DNA from 3 places in the Streptomyces sp. NPDC006458 genome. Region 2 is predicted to be linked to each of the others. Evidence: riboswitches for the same ligand, from Rfam matches in the RefSeq annotation. Region 2 holds a riboswitch; each other region holds the start of a gene.
What was found. Region 2 has a riboswitch for cyclic di-AMP ahead of ABZZ79_RS30005 (NlpC/P60 family protein). Riboswitches for the same ligand answer to the same signal wherever they lie in the genome.
Positions count from the first base shown of each region.

Region 1: linked by a shared signal. The riboswitch ahead of ABZZ79_RS26735 (peptidoglycan DD-metalloendopeptidase family protein) and the one ahead of ABZZ79_RS30005 (NlpC/P60 family protein) in region 2 are both predicted to bind cyclic di-AMP.
Region 3: linked by a shared signal. The riboswitch ahead of ABZZ79_RS21310 (transglycosylase family protein) and the one ahead of ABZZ79_RS30005 (NlpC/P60 family protein) in region 2 are both predicted to bind cyclic di-AMP.

Region 1 covers NZ_JBEXPR010000021.1:68,571-73,021, reverse strand. The annotation lists gene ABZZ79_RS26745 (DUF6126 family protein) at 1-26, shown strand, start outside; gene ABZZ79_RS26740 (tyrosine-protein phosphatase) at 105-902, opposite strand; cyclic di-AMP (ydaO/yuaA leader) riboswitch at 1,543-1,708, shown strand; gene ABZZ79_RS26735 (peptidoglycan DD-metalloendopeptidase family protein) at 1,713-2,750, shown strand; gene ABZZ79_RS26730 (SGNH/GDSL hydrolase family protein) at 2,955-3,740, shown strand.
Region 2 covers NZ_JBEXPR010000026.1:68,690-73,140, reverse strand. The annotation lists gene pcrA (DNA helicase PcrA) at 1-1,932, opposite strand, end outside; cyclic di-AMP (ydaO/yuaA leader) riboswitch at 2,163-2,321, shown strand; gene ABZZ79_RS30005 (NlpC/P60 family protein) at 2,329-3,507, shown strand; gene ABZZ79_RS30000 (tellurite resistance/C4-dicarboxylate transporter family protein) at 3,773-4,451, shown strand, end outside.
Region 3 covers NZ_JBEXPR010000015.1:92,038-96,488, forward strand. The annotation lists gene ABZZ79_RS21300 (septum formation initiator family protein) at 1-75, opposite strand, end outside; gene eno (phosphopyruvate hydratase) at 212-1,498, opposite strand; gene ABZZ79_RS21310 (transglycosylase family protein) at 2,484-3,194, opposite strand; cyclic di-AMP (ydaO/yuaA leader) riboswitch at 3,198-3,376, opposite strand; gene ABZZ79_RS21315 (LysM domain-containing protein) at 3,561-4,253, opposite strand; partial or broken gene ABZZ79_RS21320 (transglycosylase family protein) at 4,275-4,451, opposite strand, start outside.

The DNA of each region.
Region 1 (4,451 bases), on a different contig from region 2:
TGCTGTTCGCGGTGGGCGCGAAGTAGGGGGCGCCTTCGGGCCCGTTCCCCAGGGGGCGTGGGCCCTGTTCGCGGGGCGGGCCCGGTGGCCGTGACGCGGCCGGGTCAGTCCAGCAGCCGGTCCCGCAGCCGCTCGCGGGTCTCGGGCGCGATGCCGAGGCCTCGCTCCAGGTAGCCGTCGACCCCGCCCCAGGTCTCCTCGATGGTCTCCATCGCCGCCGTGAGGTACTCGGCGCGGGCGTCGAACAGCGGGCTGAGCAGCTCCATGATCTCGGGCGAGTACGCGGAGACGGAGTCGCCGTTGCGGCGCACCTTGTAGCGGCGGTGCTTGGCGTTCGACTCCAGGTAGTCGGCGAGGATCGCGTCGCGCTCGACACCGATGGCCAGCAGGGTGACGGCCACGGAAAGGCCCGCGCGGTCCTTGCCCGCCGCGCAGTGCATCAGCGCGGGGACGCTGTCCTCGGCGAGGGCGTGCAGTACGCGTGAGTGCTCGCCGGTGCGCTCGCGGATGATCGTGCGGTACGAGGTGATCATCCGGTCGGCCGCCTTGCCGTCCGCCAGGATCGAGCGCAGCTGGTCCAGGTTCCCGTCGCGGACCATCTTCCAGAACTCGGCGCCGTCGGCCGGGTCGCTCAGCGGCAGATTGACGTTGCGCACACCGGGCAGGTCGACGTCCGGGCCCTCCAGCTTATGGTCGGCCCCGTTGCGGAAGTCGAAGATCGTGTGCAGACCGAGGGAGGAGAGGAAGGCGGTGTCCTCCGCGGTCGCGTGCGCGAGGTGGCCGCTGCGGTAGAGCGCGCCGTGGCGCACCCGGCGCCCGTCGACCGTCGGCAGTCCGCCCACGTCACGGAAATTGCGCACGCCTGCCAGCTCGGGCTCGGTGGACGGGACCTGCTGCGTCACGGGGGCTCCCTCCCGGTCGGACCCTTCGGCGCGGCTCGTCGACGGGCGTGCTCACGACGATACGACATGGCTTCCTGAGGCAACGAGTTGACGCCCGGGGGATCTCGGCAGCCTGTCGTGAGGTGCGGGCCCGTGCGGTTGTCAGGCCTGCTCGGGTACGGGGAGGAAGCAGCACCTCAGTGGGCTCACTTCGCGGCGTCGGGGGACAGCACCCTGGGTCAAATCGGGTCACAAGGTACGAAAGGTCTGAAACGGGCGAAGTTCTCCAAGGCGCCTCATCGCCGGCAATGCCGCCGGCGGTCTTGATGTGGCAGTTATCTGGCCGCGTCGCATCTGGGCCTTCTGTCCGAATTGGTGCCTTCATTCCAACTCGCGCTGGAATAAAGACACCTGGAGAGATGTCACGTGAGGAGCGTCATATCGGTGACCGTGAGTCGTTCGTCATGCTCACGTAATCGAAGTGCTTTTCAAGGGCATTTGAGAAACCCGACAAGGTCATATTGCACGGAGTGTGACCGGGAAACTCCCGAAGGGATCAAGAACTCACGCTTCGGGCGGAAACTCTTGCTTGTCCCTTTGCGTCTTGCTCGCTTACGTTCGCCACCGATCCGGACGGATGCCTAATCCTGCCGCCGACCGGAGCCCGCACCAACCCATCCGTGCACGGCAGGAGCGGGGGACCCACAGGTACATCCGCCTGTTTCCGGTCTCCGGATCTCAGGCTTGGGGTAAAGCCGCGCCTCGGCGCGACCGGACATCTCCAGTCCGCACCCGACAGCTCACCTCGCAGGCGCCGGAGAGGAATTCGACATGCCCGTGAAGGGTAAGCACCGTCGTCCCAAGGCCCTGCGCCTGACCCGTTCTCTCGCCGTCGCCGGAACCGGTGGCGCCGCTCTCGCCCTCCCGCTGCTCGCGGCCGGCGGCGCCAACGCCGCGACCGGGCAGACCGTTTCCCATCAGGCCGTCCAGTCGGCCGTCACGGTCGAGAAGTCCGCCGTGCAGTTCAAGGCCGCCGTGAAGGCCGCCGCGGCGAAGTCGGCCCCGCGCATCTACTCCGTGAAGGCCGGCGACTATCTCTCGAAGATCGCCACGGAGCAGAAGGTCAGCGGTGGCTGGCAGAAGCTCTACGAGGACAACCGCGCGGCCGTCGGCGGCGACCCGTCGCTGATCCACCCCGGCCTGAAGCTCACGCTCGGCAAGAAGGCGGCCGAGGCCCGGTCCGCGAAGCCGGCCGTGCCGCAGCAGTCCTCGCCGAAGCCCGCCGAGTCGCCGAAGCCCGCCGAGCCGTCGAAGCCCGCCGAGGCGTCGAAGCCCGCCGAGCCGTCGAAGCCCGCCGAGTCGCCGAAGCCCGCCGAGTCGCCGAAGCCCGCCGAGGCTTCCGCGGAGCAGTCCTCCTCCGGCGAGTCCACCGACGCCCAGACGACCACCACCACGGCGAGCGGCTTCAGCGCCCCCGTCTCCGGTGCGGGCGTCGGCACGGCCTACCGCGTGGCGGGCAGCATGTGGTCCAGCGGGTACCACACGGGCGCCGACTTCGTCGTCCCGACCGGCACCTCGCTGAAGTCCGTGGGCGCGGGCACCGTCGTCTCCGCGGGCTGGGGCGGCGCGTACGGCAACCAGGTCGTCGTCCGGCTGGCCGACGGCTACTACGCCCAGTACGCCCACCTGTCCTCGTTCTCCGTCTCGGCCGGTCAGTCCGTGACCGCCGGGCAGCAGGTCGGCCTCTCCGGTGCGACCGGCAACGTGACCGGCCCGCACCTGCACTTCGAGATCCGCACCACCCCGAACTACGGCTCGGACGTGGACCCGATCTCCTACCTCCGCTCGCACGGTGTCGCCATCGGCTGACACCCCTGCCGTTCAACCGCCGAAGGCCGGACCCCGATCCCCGGGTCCGGCCTTCGCCGTGTCCGGAGTTATTCCGCGGATGCCAAGACTTGACCAGTGGCTTATCTCACCGTCCGTCAACCCCTGCCTACGGTCGCGTAGGTCACATTCGAAGGGGAATCATGGTCCGACGTGGCAGACGATTCGAAGAACGACAGCAGATCAGTGATCGGGTCGTACGTGGCGGTGGGGGACAGCTTCACCGAGGGCGTCGGCGACCCCGGCCCCGACGGGGCGTTCGTGGGGTGGGCCGACCGGTTCGCGGTACTGCTCGCCGACCGGCGGCCCGAGGGCGATTTCGACTACACCAACCTCGCCGTGCGCGGGAAGCTGCTCGACCAGATCATGGCGGACCAGTTGCCGCGGGCCGTGGAACTCGCCCCCGACCTGGTCTCCTTCTGCGCGGGCGGCAATGACATCCTCCGGCCCGGTACCGACCCCGACGACGTCGCCGAGCGCTTCGAGCGGGCGATCGCCGCGCTGACCGAGGCGGCCGGCACGGTGCTGGTGACGACCGGCTTCGACACCCGCGGCGTCCCGCTGCTCAAGCACCTGCGCGGAAAGATCGCCACGTACAACGGGCATGTCCGGGCCGTCGCCGACCGGTACGGCTGCCCGGTCCTCGACCTGTGGTCCCTGAAGTCCGTCCAGGACCGCCGGGCCTGGGACGACGACCGGCTCCACCTCTCACCCGAGGGCCACACCCGTGTGGCCCTGCGCGCCGGGCAGACCCTCGGCGTCGACGTCCCCGCCGACCCCGAGCAGCCCTGGCCGACCCTGCCGCCCCGCGGCACGCTCGAGGTCCGCCGCGACGACGTCCACTGGGCCCGCGAGTACCTCGTCCCCTGGATCGGCCGCCGCCTGCGCGGGGAGTCCTCCGGCGACCACGTCACGGCCAAGGGCGCCCTGAGCCCGGACGACATCAGGCTCCGGATCGGCAAGGTGGCCTGACGGCCGACCCCTGCCGGGGGCGCGGAGCTCGCGCCCCCGGAGCCCCGGCGAACCACGCGCTGGACCATGGGCGACCCGGGGCCCGCGTTCCGCCGCCCCGGACCCGGGGGACGCCTCCGGGTCCGGGGCGGTGGCTTCGGACCCGGCTGGGTACCTGTCCACGTTCCGCCGTGCTTCCGTCGGCGGCCCGTGGCGTGGCCCGGGTCTGTCTGGGCGAGGGTCGTGGCGGGGGTCGGCCCGCGTACCGCTGTGCCTCTTGCGGTGTCCGGAGGGATGTCTCTGGATCCGGTCGGGGGAGGGTCGGTGTTCCGTCGTGGCGGTGGCGGTGGCGGTGGCGGTGGCGGTGGCTGTGGCGGTGGCGGTGGTCTGGGGGTGGCTTCGGGGTCGGCCGGGTAGCTGTCCGCCGCTTGCTTCCGTTGCGGTCCGGGGTCCGGGGTCCGGGGGCCGGGGTCCGTCGGCCGGAGGCCTGCCCGCGTTCCTCCTCCGCGCCTCCGACTGCAGCCGGAGCGATGGCCCTGGATCCGGTCGGGCACCGCCGGGGTCTGTCGGAGGACGACTGAATGAGGATGACTGCCCGCGCCCGCGGGCCGGTCGGCCGCCTGTCCGCGTCCCTCCGGGCTCCCTGGCAGCGCCCAGCGCCACGTCCCCGACCTGGCCGGATGGTCTCCCCGGAGGCGGCCAGAGAGGTGACCGCACGGGAGTGGTGCGCGC
Region 2 (4,451 bases):
GTGCAGGGTCATCAGGGTGATGACGCCGGAGCCTTCCTCGTCCTCGTCGGGGATCTGGTCGGAGTCGGCGACCAGCGCGACACGCTCCAGGAAGTCCGACAGCCCGCCCGGGGTTTCCTCCGACTCCTGCTCGAACTCCAGTGCCACGGCGGCGAGTTCCTGGAGGTTCTCGATGCGGGTCTCGTCCTGCGGGTCGGTGGAGGCCTGCAACTCGGCCAGATACCCGGTGCGTTCGAGGACGGCCTCCAGGACGGTGGCCGGTCCCGCGCCGGACTCCACGATCGTCCGGAGTTCCTCCATCAGCGTGTTGAACCGCTTGACCGCGTTGGTCGACCGGGCGGCCATGCCGTACGCCTCGTCGACTCGCTTGAGCGCCTGCGGGAAGCTGATCCTCTCCCGCTGGGACAGGGCGTCGATCATCGCCTCGGCGCGCTCGCCGATGCCTCGCTTGGGCACGTTGAGGATGCGCCGCAGCGGGACGGAGTCCTCCGGGTTGGCCAGCACCCGCAGATAGGCCAGGACGTCCCGGACCTCCTTGCGCTCGTAGAAGCGGACACCGCCGACGACCTTGTAGGGCAGGCCGACCCGGATGAAGACCTCTTCGAAGACACGGGACTGGGCGTTGGTGCGGTAGAAGACCGCCATGTCCCCGGCCTTGGCCTCGCCCGCGTCCGTGAGGCGGTCTATCTCGTCGGCGACGAACTGCGCCTCGTCGTGCTCGGTGTCGGCGACATAGCCGGTGATCTGCGCGCCCGCGCCCGCGTTGGTCCACAGGTTCTTGGGGCGGCGGGACTCGTTGCGCTCGATGACCGCGTTGGCCGCGGAGAGGATCGTCTGGGTGGAGCGGTAGTTCTGCTCCAGCAGGATCGTCGTCGCGTCCGGGTAGTCCTCCTCGAACTGGAGGATGTTGCGGATGGTCGCGCCGCGGAAGGCGTAGATCGACTGGTCGGCGTCACCCACGACGCAGAGCTCGGCGGGCGGCACGTCGTACTCGCTGGGCGGTACGTCGACCGGGTGCTCCCTGGTGCCCACCAGCTCGCGCACCAGTGCGTACTGGGCGTGGTTGGTGTCCTGGTACTCGTCGACCAGGACGTGCCGGAAGCGGCGGTGGTAGTGCTCGGCGACGTCCGGGAAGGCGCGCAGCAGATTGACCGTCGTCATGATCAGGTCGTCGAAGTCGAGGGCGTTCGCCTCGCGCAGCCGTGACTGGTACATCGCGTAGGCCTGGGCGAGGGTCTTCTCGAAGCCGTCGGCGGCCTGGGCGGCGAAGTCCTCCTCGTCGATCAGCTCGTTCTTCAGGTTGCTGATCTTGGCGCTGAAGGACTTCGGCGGGAAGCGCTTGGGGTCGAGGTCCAGGTCGCGGCAGACCAGGGCCATCAGTCGCTTGGAGTCGGCGGCGTCGTAGATCGAGAAGGACGACGTGAAGCCGAGCTTCTTGGACTCGCGGCGCAGGATGCGCACGCACGCGCTGTGGAAGGTCATCACCCACATCGCGCCCGCCCGCGGGCCGACGAGCTGCTCGACGCGCTCCTTCATCTCGCCCGCGGCCTTGTTGGTGAAGGTGATCGCGAGGACCTGGCCCGGGTGCACGTCCCGCTCGGCGAGCAGATGGGCGATGCGGTGGGTGAGCACACGGGTCTTGCCGGAGCCGGCACCGGCCACGATGAGCAGCGGGGAGCCGGAGTGGACGACCGCGGCCCGCTGGTTGTCGTTCAGCCCGTCCAGCAGTGCCGCCGCGTCGATCACCGGCCGCGGGGCGCCGTCGCGGTAGTACTCGTCCCGGTCCGGGGGCACGTCGAACTTCCCGCCGAACAGATCCTCCGGAACGGGCTCCGGAGCATGCTCGTCCTCGGGCGGCGGCGGGTGCTCCTCCTCGTGCCCGCGAGGGGCCTGGAGGTTCGCCAGGAAGCTGTCGTCAAAGAGGCTGCTCATCGCTCTCCGAGTCTAGGCGGCCCCACTGACAACCGGTTGCCGTCCCGGGAACTCCCCGGCCGCCACCCTACGTGACCTCGCTGACACCGCCAGCGCCGATACCGGACCGCCCAGGTCGAGGTCACAAAAATGTATCGGGCATATCACCCACCAACCTTCACACGCACCACACGAGTTGGCTACGGTTCCGGGCAGGCCGTACGACCCCCTCCGGCGAACGACGCCGGGCCGTACCGCCTCCGCCGAGTCCGGTACGCCCGGAGCCGGGGACCCAACGATCCCGGGGTGAATCGGCCCACTCCCGCACGGGAGCGAGCCGTAGGGCAACCCTTCCGAACCACCCGCCCGAACCCGACAGCTAACTCGGTAGGCGGCCGATGGAAGGAGTCGCCTCTCTTGGCGTCGCACCGCAAGCCGCGTCCCGCCGGGACGCGTGTCGCAGGCATACGGACCCCCGCCCTGGCCACGGCGGCCCTCACCTCCGTGGCCCTGCTGTCCCAGACGGCCAACGCCGCCCCCTCGGACGACGACCGGCCGAGCCTGGAGGAAGTCGAGAAGAAGGTCGACGATCTCTACCGTCAGGCGGAGTCGGCGACCGAGAAGTACAACTCCGCCAAGGAGCGGACCACCAAGCAGCGCAAGCGCGTCGACACCCTCCTGGACGACGTGGCCGAGCGCACCCAGAAGCTCAACGAGGCGCGCGAGGAACTCGGTTCCTTCGCCGCCGCCCAGTACCGCACCGGCGCCGCCGCGCCCGACACGGCGACCTTCCTGCTCGCCGACACCCCGCAGGACTACTTCGACCAGAGCCAGCTGATGGACCGTCTGACCGGCCGTCAGAAGGATGCGGTCGACGACTACGTCACCCAGCAGTCCGCGACCATGGAGAAGCGCCGTGAGGCCACCGAGAGCCTCGCGACGCTGACCGACTCGCAGACCGAGCTGAAGACGGCCAAGGCCACCGTCCAGAAGAAGCTCTCCGACGCGCGCGAGCTGCTGTCGCAGCTGACCGCCGAGGAGAAGGCCCGGCTCGCGGCCATCGAGGAGAAGCAGCGCGAGGAGGCCGCCCGCAAGGCCGCCGAGCTCGCCGCGCAGCAGGCCGAGGAGCAGCGCGAGCGGGAGGCCGCCGAGGCCGCGGCCCAGCAGGAGGCGGAGCCGAGCCCGTCGCCCTCCACTTCCGAGACGCCGTCCACGCCCGCGCCGGACTCCTCGTACTCCTCGAAGGCCGACAAGGCGCTCGCCTTCGCCCGCACCCAGATCGGCAAGCCGTACGTGTGGGGCGCGACCGGGCCCGACTCCTACGACTGCTCCGGCCTCACCCAGGCCGCCTGGAAGGCCGCCGGCGTCGACCTCCCGCGCACCACCTGGGACCAGGTCGGCGCGGGCACCACGGTCTCCCTGGCCGACGCCCAGCCCGGCGACCTCGTCTTCTTCTACGACGACATCAGCCACGTCGGCCTCTACATCGGCAACGGCATGATGATCCACGCCCCGAAGCCGGGTGCCTACGTCCGCGAGGAGTCGATCTACTACGACGGCGAGTCCTCGATCCACAGCGTGGTGCGGCCGGCCTGACGAACGAGCGCGGCACGCGCGCGTGAGGGCCGAACGGTTCGCCACGCGCGCGTGCAGGGCATCGTTTCCGCCCTCACGCGCGCGTGAGGGCGTCGTTTCCTTTCGGCACGCGCGCGTGAAGGGCCGTGCGCCCGGCACGCGCGCGTGGGCGGAGGCGGGCCCGGGCGCGGCCGGTGTGGGCTGTTCGGCGGGACCGCTTGGATTCGTCCGCGCCTGCGCGCGTGGCCCGCGTGCGCGGCGCGGGCTGGTTCCTAGCATCGGGCGCATGCCCGGTACCACCACTTCCCTGCGCGCCTGGTGGGCGCGGCGTCCGCCCGCGGCCGGGGCCGCCGTGATGGCGACCGGCATCCTGTCGGTCGGACTGCATCTGTCCGGCTACGAGGCGCTGTCGCGGATCCTGCTCGTCCTGGCCTGCCTCGCCTGGCTGGGACTGGCGGCCGACTTCGTCGTACGGCTGCTGCGGGAGCGGCAGCGGTGGCTCGACGAGGCGGGGTCCCCGGCGGCGCTCACGGCGGTGGCCGCGACGACCGTGCTGGGTACCCGCTTCTCCACGCTGGGCTGGCAGTCCCTGGCCTACGCGCTGCTGGCGCTGGCCGCGCTGCTGTGGCCGCTGCTGCTGGTGGACGTGGTCGGGCACTGGAAGCAGCGGATGCCGGGAGCGGTGTTCCTGGGCTGCGTGGCCACGCAGGGGCTCGCCGTGCTGGGGGCGACCCTGGCGGGGGCGGAGGCGGTGGGCTGGCTCGCGCGCGCCGCCATGGTGCTGTTCTGGTGCGGCCTGGTCGGGTACGGCTTCGCGCTGGCCCGCTTCGATCTGCGCCAGGTGACCGAGGGAGCCGGAGACCACTGGATCGCGGGCGGCGCACTGGCCGTCTCCGCGCTGGCCGGGTCGAAGCTGATCGCCGCCGACAGCGCGCGGCTCTACCTGTGGAACGAGGACGACTTCG
Region 3 (4,451 bases), on a different contig from region 2:
ACGGGCCGCGGTCTGCTCGCCGAGCAGCCTCAGCCGGGTCGCGGTGGAGAACCGGTCCCGGTCCTTCACGGCCATGTTTGCCCGCCTCCCGTTCACGCGCGTACGTCCCCGCACACGGTACGGGACCGAGTACGGGGACGTACGTACGACGCCTCATACGAGGCTGTGGCTCAGCCGGGTCGAGCCTGTCCGGCCCAGGGCCGGGCCGGGCTCAGCCCTTGAAGCGCGGGAAGGCGCTGCGGCCGGCGTACACCGCGGCGTCGTCGAGGATCTCCTCGATGCGCAGCAGCTGGTTGTACTTGGCGACACGGTCCGAGCGGGCCGGGGCGCCGGTCTTGATCTGACCGCAGTTCACGGCGACGGCGAGGTCGGCGATGGTGACGTCCTCGGTCTCGCCGGAGCGGTGGGACATCATGCACTTGAAGCCGTTGCGCTGGGCCATCTCGACGGCGTCCAGGGTCTCGGTCAGCGAGCCGATCTGGTTGACCTTGACGAGCAGGGCGTTGGCGGTGCCCTCCTCGATGCCGCGGGCGAGACGCTCGGGGTTGGTGACGAAGAGGTCGTCGCCGACGATCTGGACCTTGTCGCCCAGCTTGTCGGTGATGATCTTCCAGCCGGCCCAGTCGTCCTCGAACAGCGGGTCCTCGATGGAGACGAGCGGGTACGCCGCGACGAGCTCGGCGTAGTACTCGGTCATCTCGGCGGCGGAGCGCTCCTTGCCCTCGAAGGTGTAGACGCCGTCCTTGTAGAACTCGGAGGCCGCGACGTCGAGGGCGAGGGCGATCTGCTCGCCGGGGGTGTAGCCGGCCTCCTTGATGGCCTCGAGGATGAGGTCCAGGGCGGCGCGGTTGGACTCCAGGTTCGGGGCGAAGCCGCCCTCGTCGCCGAGGCCGGTGGACAGGCCCTTGGTCTTCAGCACCTTCTTGAGGGTGTGGTAGACCTCGGCGCCCCAGCGCAGGGCTTCGGAGAACGACTCCGCGCCGATGGGGGCGATCATGAACTCCTGGATGTCCACGTTGGAGTCGGCGTGCGAGCCGCCGTTCAGGATGTTCATCATCGGAACGGGCAGCAGGTGCGCGTTCGGGCCGCCCAGGTAGCGGAAGAGGGGGAGGTCGCTGGCCTCGGAGGCGGCGTGCGCGACGGCGAGCGAGACGCCGAGGATGGCGTTGGCGCCGAGCGAGCCCTTGTTGTCGGTGGCGTCCAGGTCGAACATCGCCTGGTCGATCAGGCGCTGCTCGGTGGCGTCGTAGCCGACGAGCTCCGGGCCGATCTGCTCGATGACGGCCAGGACGGCCTTCTCGACGCCCTTGCCGAGGTAGCGGTTCGGGTCACCGTCGCGGAGCTCGATGGCCTCGAAGGCACCCGTGGAGGCGCCGGACGGAACGGCGGCACGACCCGTGCTGCCGTCGTCGAGGCCGACCTCGACCTCGACCGTGGGGTTGCCTCGGGAGTCCAGGATTTCCCGGGCTACGACGACGTCGATGGACGGCACGAGCATCTCCTTCATGAATGTGACGCGGTGGGCAGGCCGCGGGTGTGGCTCTGCGAGATGAGCCTAACCGGCTCCGGGGGATCGGCCAGCCGATGGCTCATCACGTGGACGGAACCGAGAGTAAATTGTTTCCGAACGGAACAAAAGGTTTCCCCGATGCGTCTCTGAACTTGCCGGAAACGGGGCTGGCCGGGGGCGTGGACGCCCGGAGCAGGGGCCTGCCGGGCGGCGTGCAGCGGCTCGCGGGAGGAGGTCCCCTCGGGCGGGAAACATGTCCGGACGCGACCCCGCCCCGGCGCGTACGGGGGAATACGCACCGGGGCGGGGAGCCTGGGGGACGGGGGCGGCCGCCCCGTCAGGCCGAGAGGCCTGTGGGGTCGGGGCGACGCCGTGGGCCGGGAGGCCGGTGAGGACAGGGCGACCCCGTGGGCCGGGAGGCCTGTGGGGACAGGGCGACCCCGTCAGGCCGGGACGGCCTGTGGGGGAGGCGGGTCGGAGGTGACCCCGCGGACCGGGGGTCCGTGGGGGCGGGGTGACCTCGTGGCGCCGAGGACGTCCCGGGGGCCGGAAGGGCCCGGGGTGGGAGCGGCCAGGGGGATCGACGTGGCCCGGGGTCCGGGCCGGCCGGGGGCTGGGTGGACCTTTGGCCGGGGGCCGGGGTGAACTGTTGACCGAGGCCGGGGTGGCCCTGCGGCCGACAGCCGGGGTGGCCCTATGGCCGGGACCGGCCTGGAGCCGGGGCAGTCCGGTGGGGGCCGGAACAGCCGCCAGGGGCCGGGACCGGCCGACAGCCAGGGTGTGCCCCTTGGCCGACAGCCGGGGTAGCCCTATGGCCGGGACCAGCCTGGAGCCGGGGCAGTCCGGTGGGGGCCGGAACAGCACGGGAGCCAGGACCGGCCGGGAGCCGGGGCAGTCCGGTGGGGGGCGGAGCAGCCCGCGGGCCGGGTGCGGCCGGGGCCCGGAGGGGGCCGGGCCGGGCCGCACCGGTGGACTACTTCAGGTGCAGCTGCTGACCCGGGTAGATGAAGTCCGCGTCGTCGACGATGTCCTGGTTCAGCTTGAACAGCTTCTGCCAGCCACCCTTGACCTTGTGCTTCTCGGCGATCGCGCTGAGGCTGTCGCCCTTGACGACCTTGTACTCGCCGTCACCCTTCTTGACCTTCTTGCCGGTCGGGGTGGTGACGGTCTTCTTCGCGGCGGGGCGCTCCTGCGAACGGGAGGCGCTCTGCTGCTCGGTCGAGCGGGTGGTGGTGCTCGGCTGCGACTCCGGCTGCGCCGGGGCGGCAGGGGCGGTGGGGGCGGCCGGAGCGGCGGAGCCACCGTCGTACGCGGCGCTCGACAGGCCGACGCCGCAGACCGGCCAGGCACCCTTGCCCTGGCCCGCGAGGACCTTCTCGGCGATCTCGATCTGCTGGGTCTTGCTGGCCTGGTCGGCCGTGGCGGCGTACTGCGTGCCGCCGTACGCGGCCCAGGTGGAGGCGGAGAACTGCAGACCGCCGTAGTAACCGTTGCCGGTGTTGATGGACCAGTTGCCGCCGGACTCGCACTGGGCGACGGCGTCCCACTCGGAGGCGGTGGCGGCGGAGGCGTTGCCGACCGCGATCAGCGGGGCGGCGACGGCGGCGCCGGTCACACCGGCGATGGCGATGGCGCGAGTGGCCTTGGACGGACGACGGTGCTTGCCCTTGCCGGAAAACAGCATGGCGGATCCCCTCACCGACGCCTGCGAGGTGAGCTGTCGGGTTCGGGCCGGTTGAGTTGCCCGGCCGCGCACTTCTCGGTGCGCGGCTTCACCCCAAGCCGGTTCCGGAGTCGAGTCACCTCAACCGCCGGGCCCGGCACTTACCTTGGGTCCCCCGCTCCTGCCTACGGCGCTTGACGCGACGACTGTTCCCGGATTGGCCACTGGCAGGATTCGGCGTTGCGGCGGCCGGGGCTCACGTTGGCGAGCGGTCATGACCGTAGACACGCGATTGGTGGAATATCAAAGACGATCAGGGCGTCTGAGACTCATCCCACACTTTCGCCAAAACGGACATTAACCCACGAACCATGACGTGAACTCCCGCTACTTTTCGCCCGGTTCGACCCCTACCGCAAGCTTCTGACCGGGCACGATGAGGTCCGGGTCGACGCCGATCGTCTCGCGGTTCTCGGCGTACAGCTCCGACCATCCGCCCTGGAGCTCAAGCGAGTCGGCGATGCCCCAGAGGCTGTCGCCCTCCCGCACGGTGTACTCGCCGTCGGCGGCGTCCCGCGCGACGGAGCCGCTGCGCGAGGCGTGACGGCCCGCGGAATCGCCCGTACGGCCGTCCTCGGTCGCCGCGTCACCGCTGTCACCCGCGCCTTCGTCGGCGCTCACGCCGCGGTGCCGTCCGGATCCGGCCTCGGTCGAACCGTCCGAAGAGGTGCCGCTCTGTAGCGACTTGTCCGAGTTGTCATCGATATCGCCCGTCCCGGTGCCGTCGGTTTCCCGCGACAGGTCCGAAGAGGCGGAGCCGGCCCCGTCGACCTCGGAGTCGGAGTCCGAAGTGGTGGAAGTGTCCGCCTTGGTGGAATTGCCCGAATCGGAATCGCCCGCACCGGCGTCCGAGGAGCCGGAGTCGCCACCGGAGCCGTCATCGGAGTTCGAACCGGACGAACCAGATGAACCGGATGAACCAGACGAATCAGAACTGTCGGTCAATCCGGAAAGTCCCGAATCGTCCCCGCCGACGCCGGTGTCGACGTCCGCCTGGCCGGCGTCGGCCGTGAGGCCCACGAGCGGACCGCACGTCGGCCACGCCGAGACACCCTGGTCCGCGAGGACTCGCTCGGCGACGGCTATCTGCTGCCGCCGGCTGGCCTGGTCGGGACCCGGGGCGTACTCAAGCCCGCCGTAGTTCTCCCAGTCGAGCTGGCCCAGCCTCAGCCCCCCGTACTGCCCGTACCCGTCGTTCGCACTCCACGCCCCTCCCGT